3 regions of the Micromonospora olivasterospora genome follow, and region 3 is predicted to be linked to each of the others. Evidence: predicted binding sites of a transcription regulator. Region 3 holds the regulator's gene; each other region holds the start of a gene.
What was found. Region 3 encodes HrcA, which represses chaperone genes, less so after heat shock. Its sites were predicted from a motif close to GGTTNGCACNCTCNNNNNGAGNGTGCNAACC; they were not measured.

Region 1 (2,264 bases), 850 kb from region 3:
GCCCTCCCGTACGGCCTGCGCCGCGCCCCGGCGCTGTGGGGCTGGACCCTGGTCTACGGCCTGTTGGTGGCGGTCGGGCTGGTCCTGTGCTACCTGCCCGGCCTGTACGCGATGGTCGCGCTGGGCCTGTTCGGCCCGGTGCTGCTCTTCGAGCGCGGCGCCCCGCTGGGCCGGGCCCGTGAGATGTTCCACGCCCGCCTCGGGCCGGTGCTCGGGCGGATCGCGCTGGTCAGGCTCGCGGCGTCCGTGTTCTCGCTGGTCCTGGCCCCGGTACAGGTCGCGGGCGTGCTGCTCGGCGATCCCGCCGACGCGGCCAGCTTCAGCGGGTGGGACGTCGCGTACGCGGTGGTGGCCGCCGTGATCACGCTCCCGTACGGCCTGGTCCACCTTGTCGGCCTCGTCGTGACGTACGCCGAGCAGCGGGCCTGCGAGGGTCCGGTGACGGCCACCCGGCTGGCGGGTGAACTCGGCTGACCGCCCGGATCGGTTGCGCTGGTCGGGCCGCGCCGGGCCGGCCCGACTGGCCCATCGTGCTTGCACTCGGCAGGGCAGAGTGCTAAACAAGTCATTGGCACTCGCATACGGCGAGTGCCAATGGTCGGGGCGGTGGGGTCACGGCCTCCCGGTGGGTGACCGCCGGGCGGCACATGGCCGGTCGTCGCGGGCTATCCGGCCCGGCCGAAGGACGTCGTCGTCGCCAGGTGGCGACGTCCCAAGGTGCGTACACCAGGCGGCCCATCCGGGGCACAACACTCGGGTGGCCCGTGAGTGTCCAGGAGGACAACGCCGTATGGCCAAGATGATCGCGTTCGACGAGGAGGCTCGCCGCGGCCTCGAGCGGGGCATGAACCAGCTCGCCGACGCCGTGAAGGTGACCCTCGGCCCCAAGGGCCGCAACGTCGTGCTCGAGAAGAAGTGGGGCGCCCCCACCATCACCAACGATGGTGTGAGCATCGCCAAGGAGATCGAGCTCGAGGACCCGTACGAGAAGATCGGCGCCGAGCTGGTCAAGGAGGTCGCGAAGAAGACCGACGACGTGGCCGGTGACGGCACGACGACGGCGACCGTCCTGGCCCAGGCCCTGGTTCGTGAGGGCCTGCGCAACGTGGCCGCCGGCGCCAACCCGATGGCCCTGAAGCGGGGCATCGAGGCCGCCGTGGCCAGCGTCTCGGAGGAGCTGCTCAAGCTCGCCAAGGACGTGGAGACCAAGGAGCAGATCGCCTCCACCGCCTCCATCTCGGCCGGTGACACCAGCGTCGGCGAGATCATCGCCGAGGCGATGGACAAGGTCGGCAAGGAAGGCGTCATCACCGTCGAGGAGAGCAACACCTTCGGCCTGGAGCTCGAGCTCACCGAGGGCATGCGCTTCGACAAGGGCTACATCTCCGCGTACTTCATGACCGACCCGGAGCGTATGGAGGCCGTCTTCGACGACCCGTACCTCCTGATCGTCAACAGCAAGATCTCGTCGGTGAAGGACCTGCTCCCGATCCTGGAGAAGGTCATGCAGAGCGGCAAGCCGCTGCTGATCATCGCCGAGGACATCGAGGGCGAGGCCCTGGCGACCCTGGTCGTCAACAAGGTCCGGGGCACCTTCAAGTCGGTTGCCGTCAAGGCGCCGGGCTTCGGTGACCGCCGCAAGGCCATGCTCGCCGACATCGCCATCCTCACCGGTGGCCAGGTCATCAGCGAGGAGGTCGGCCTCAAGCTCGACGCCGTCGGCCTCGACATGCTGGGCCGCGCCCGCAAGGTCGTGGTGACCAAGGACGAGACCACCATCGTCGACGGTGCCGGCGACGCCGAGCAGATCCAGGGCCGGGTGAACCAGATCCGGGCCGAGATCGAGAAGAGCGACTCCGACTACGACCGGGAGAAGCTGCAGGAGCGTCTGGCCAAGCTGGCCGGCGGTGTTGCGGTGATCAAGGTCGGCGCGGCCACCGAGGTCGAGCTGAAGGAGCGCAAGCACCGCATCGAGGACGCGGTGCGCAACGCGAAGGCCGCCGTCGAGGAGGGCATCGTCCCGGGTGGTGGCGTCGCGCTGGTGCAGGCCGGCAAGACCGCCTTCGACAAGCTGGACCTGACCGGCGACGAGGCGACCGGCGCGCAGATCGTCAAGATCGCGCTGGACGCCCCGCTGCGGCAGATCGCCGTCAACGCCGGCCTCGAGGGTGGCGTCGTCGTCGAGCACGTCCGCAACCTGGAGGCGGGCCACGGCCTCAACGCCGCCAACGGCGAGTACGTGGACCTGCTGGCCGCGGGCATCA
Region 2 (2,264 bases), 520 kb from region 3:
ACCACCAGGGTGGACAGCGCCTGACCTTCGACGTCCTCGGCGATGATCAGCAGCGGCTTGCTGTCCTGGAGGACCTTCTCCAGCAGCGGCAGCAGCTCCTCGATCGCCGAGATCTTCTGCGTGGTGATCAGGATGTACGGGTCCTCCAGGACCGCCTCCTGCGACTCCACGTCGGTGACGAAGTTCGGGGAGATGAAGCCCTTGTCGAACTGGAGACCCTCGGTCACGTCCAGCTCGGTGGTGAGGGCCGAACCCTCCTCGACGGTGATGACGCCGTCGCGGCCGACCTTCTCCATCGCCTCGGCAATCAGCTCGCCGATGGTGGCGTCCTGCGCGGAGATCGTCGCTACGTGCGCGATCGACTCCTTGCCGGCGACCTCGACGGCCCGGCCCAGCAGGGCCTCGGAGACCTTGGCGGCGGCCGCGTCGATGCCGCGCTTGAGGCCGGCGGGGTTGGCCCCGGCGGTCACGTTGCGCAGGCCCTCGCGGACCATCGCCTGGGCGAGCACGGTCGCGGTGGTGGTCCCGTCGCCGGCGACGTCGTTGGTCTTCGTCGCCACCTCCTTGACCAGCTGCGCGCCGAGGTTCTCGTACGGGTTGGTGAGCTCGATCTCCTTGGCGATGGTCACGCCGTCGTTGGTGATCGTGGGCGCACCGAATTTCTTGTCCAGGACGACGTTGCGCCCGCGCGGGCCGAGGGTGACCTTGACCGCGTCCGCGAGGGCGTTGACACCGTGCTCCAGCAGGTGCCGGGCGTCGTCCGAGAAGCTCAGGATCTTCGCCATCTGTATCCCTTCGAAGCGACGCTGCCCCGGCCCGGCGAGCCGGACCGGGGCAACGACACTGATCGGTTGCTTACTTCTCGATGACCGCGAGGACGTCGCGGGCGGAGAGCACCAGGTACTCCTCGCCGGCGTACTTGACCTCGGTGCCGCCGTACTTCGAGTAGATGACGGTGTCGCCGACCTTGACGTCAACCGGGATCCGGTTGCCCTTCTCGTCGACGCGGCCCGGGCCGACAGCGAGGACGGTGCCCTCCTGCGGCTTCTCCTTGGCGGTGTCGGGGATCACGATGCCCGACGCCGTGGTGGTCTCAGCCTCGTTCGCCTGGACCAGGATCCGGTCCTCGAGCGGCTTGATCGCAACCTTGGTCGCGGTAGTCACGGGCATACCCTCCTGGGGTACTTGGTTTCGTTGCCGGTCAGCATGCCGACCGGCGTCAATCTGCCACATGCCACCGGGCGGGGCCGTCGTCGCGGGTGCCGGTCCGCCTGGCGCTCAACCCCCGGGCACCAGGGCCCGGGCGTTGGCACCCTCAGGGTGAGAGTGCTAATCGCAGGTTATTCCTCGGCTAGCACTCCGTCAAGGAGAGTGCCAACTGCCATCGTCGTGTCGCGCCTCGACCGGGCCGGCACAGGGGCGCCGGCGCCCCTGTGGAGCTGCCCGCAGGAACGGGGCACGGTCGCCGGTCGCCACACTTCCGCCACTCGTTACCGCAACACGCCGGGAGCGCCTCGCCACGCCACGCCCAACTCCCTAACGTCCCTCGGGTTCCGCACCCCATGCCGAGGAAGGGAATACCGAGTGTCACGGATACCCACCCTGACGTTGCTGCGCGACCAGCTACGCCGGGCGCGCCAGGCGCGCGGGCTCAGCCAGGAGGAGCTGGGCAAGCTGGTCAGCTACTCGCCGTCGTACGTGAGCGCGGTCGAGACCGGGCAGAGCCCGGCCCGGCCGGACTACCTGGCCCGGATCGACACGGCGCTGGACACCGGCGGCCTCTTCATCGCCATGCTGGAGCTGATCCGGTTCCACGCCGCGCCGGAATGGTTCCGCCCGTGGGACGAGAACGAACGGGAGGCGACGGCGCTGCGCTGGTACGACCCGACCGTGGTTCCCGGCCTGCTCCAGACCGAGGGATACGCGCGGGCGATGCTCGCCCTGAGCGGGGAGCTGACCGCCGAGGAGGTCGAGACGCGGGTGGTGACCCGGCTCGCCCGGCAGGAGGTGCTGACCGCCACCCCGCGCCCGCAGTTCGTCGCGGTGCTGGAGGAGCACACGCTGCGCCGGCAGGTCGGCGACCGCGCCGTCATGCGCGAGCAGCTCCAGCACCTGCTGGCCGTCGGCGCCGAGCCGCACGTGCACGTCCGGGTCGTGCCGGCCGACGCCCCCTGGCACAACGGGCTCAACGGCCCCTTCATCCTGGCCCGGCTCGGCAGCGGCGCGGAGCTGGCCCACCTCGACAACCAGCTCCGGGGCCAGAC
Region 3 (2,264 bases):
TCCGGTCGTCCGAGAGGACCTCGTACGCGGCGTTGATGTCCTTGAACTTCTCCTGGGCCTCCGGGTCCGGATTCACGTCCGGGTGGAACTGCCGCGCCAGCTTGCGGTAGGCGCGCTTGATCTCGTCGTCGGAGGCGTCCCGGCTCACGCCGAGGATGCCGTAGTAGTCCCTGGCCACTGCGTTCGGTGTCCTCATGTTCGTCTCGCGTTGCGCCGGTTGTCGGTCGGAATCCGGCCGTGTCGGCCCTGACTGGTCAGTTCTGGGCCAGCAGCTCGCCCACGTAGCGTGCCACGGCCCTCACGGTGGCGATGGTGCCGGGGTAGTCCATCCGGGTGGGACCCAGCACGCCCAGGCCGCCGACAATGGTCGCACCGGGGCCGTACCCGGTGCTGACCACGGAGGCGGCGCGCAGGTTGTCGATCTCGTTCTCGTCGCCGATCAGCACCCGCGTCGTGCTCGGCTCGGCCTCGCCGATGAGCTTGAGCAGGACGACCTCCTCCTCCAACGCCTCCAGGATCGGCCGTAGCGAGCCCTGGAAGTCGAGCAGGCCGCCCCGGGTCAGGTTGGCGGTGCCGGCCAGCGCGATGCGCTCCTCGTGCCGCTCGACCAGCGTCTCCAGCAGCACGCTGGAGAGGGTGGCCATGGCCGGGCGCAGGTGCGCCGGCGACTCCTCGACCACCGCCTGCACCAGCGGCGGGGTGTCGGACAGCCGGGTGCCGACCAGCTTCTCGTTGAGCACCCGGCGCATGTCGGTGACGTCGTCGGCGGGCATCGGCGCGGGCAGCTCGACCAGCCGCTGCTCGACCCGGCCGGTGTCGGCGATCATCACGAGCATCAGCCGGGTGGTGGAGATCGGCACCAGCTCCAGGTGGCGTACGGAGGAGCGGGCCAGGCTCGGGTACTGCACGACGGCGACCTGCCGGGTCAGCTGGGCGAGCAGCCGGACGGTGCGGTGCACCACGTCGTCGAGGTCGACCGCGCCGGCCAGGAAGCGCTCGATCGCCCGGCGCTCGGCCGGGCTGAGCGGCTTGACCCGGGAGAGCCGGTCGACGAAGAGGCGGTAGCCGCGGTCGGTCGGGACCCGGCCCGCGCTGGTGTGTGGCTGCCGGATGTAGCCCTCCTCCTCCAGCACCGCCATGTCGTTGCGGACGGTCGCCGGGGACACGCCGAGCTGGTGCCGCTCGACCAGGGCCTTGCTGCCGACCGGCTCCTGGGTGGCGACGTAGTCCTCGACGATCGCGCGGAGCACGGCGAGCTTACGGTCGTCGAGACCCACTTGCCCCCACCTCCTGTCGCACGCCGGGACCGGCGCCGCACGTCCGCCCACCCGGCCGGGGCCGGGCGGCGCTCCTGGCACTCGACTGTAACGAGTGCCAGTCTACGTCGGCGGGGCCGCCGCCGAGAAGATCAACGACGGACGACGTGTGCGCCGCCCGCACCGCCCCGGGGCAGCGCCTGGGCGTTCCTGCCCGATCGTCCGGCCGGACCCGACCAGTGTCGCTCTGGTGTCCCCTTGCCGGCAGCCCCTACCGTGACGTACATGACTGAACCACCTCGCCCTCCCGGAGCGGGCGACCCCGGCGGCTGGCCGCCGGAGCCGACCCCGCCGTCGGCGCCGTACGGCTCGTCGGACGAGCCCCCCACCGCACCACTGTCCGGGGCACCCGGTGCGGCGGGCTATCCCCCGCCCGGGGGCTATCCGCCGCCTCCCGGCGGCCAGCCGCCGTCGGGCGGCTACCCCCCGCCCGGGGGCTACCCCCCGCCGGGTGGCGGCTATCCGAGCGGCGGCGCGTACGGCCCGCCGTCGGGCGGCTACGCGAACAACGAGGACAAGACGTGGGTGCTGGTCGCCCACTTCGGCGGCGCGGCGGGGATGTTCCTCGGCGGCGGCGTGCTCGGCTGGCTCGCGCCGCTGATCGCGCTGCTGGCCCGGGGCAACCAGTCGCCGACCGTCCGCGGGCACGCGGTCGCCGCGCTGAACTTCCAGCTCCTCTGGTCGGTCATCGCGCTGGTGGGCTGGATCCTCACCTGCATCCTGATCGGCGTCCTGGTCGCCCTCGCCGCCATGGCCATCGGCATCATCTTCGGCATCGTCGCCGGGCTGAAGGCCAACGAGGGGCAGCTGTACCGCTACCCGATGTCCGTCAGCTTCATCAAGTGACCCCCCCGGTCGGCCGCTCCCCGGCCGGCCGGGCACCAGGGTCAGGGCAGCAGGTCGCGCACGACCGCGTCGGCCAGCAGCCGCCCGCGCAGGGTCAGCACG

Region 1: a site for HrcA is predicted at 567-597, ahead of groL (chaperonin GroEL). Genes of this name have one in related genera too.
Region 2: a site for HrcA is predicted at 1,305-1,335, ahead of groES (co-chaperone GroES). Genes of this name have one in related genera too.

What each region holds. Positions count from the first base shown of each region.
Region 1 covers NZ_VLKE01000001.1:1,963,144-1,965,407, reverse strand. The annotation lists gene JD77_RS08980 (hypothetical protein) at 1-474, shown strand, start outside; gene groL (chaperonin GroEL) at 791-2,264, shown strand, end outside.
Region 2 covers NZ_VLKE01000001.1:1,639,629-1,641,892, forward strand. The annotation lists partial or broken gene groL (chaperonin GroEL) at 1-785, opposite strand, end outside; gene groES (co-chaperone GroES) at 856-1,170, opposite strand; gene JD77_RS07335 (helix-turn-helix domain-containing protein) at 1,585-2,264, shown strand, end outside.
Region 3 covers NZ_VLKE01000001.1:1,118,115-1,120,378, forward strand. The annotation lists gene dnaJ (molecular chaperone DnaJ) at 1-178, opposite strand, end outside; gene hrcA (heat-inducible transcriptional repressor HrcA) at 255-1,277, opposite strand; gene JD77_RS04880 (DUF4870 domain-containing protein) at 1,542-2,162, shown strand; gene hemW (radical SAM family heme chaperone HemW) at 2,204-2,264, opposite strand, start outside.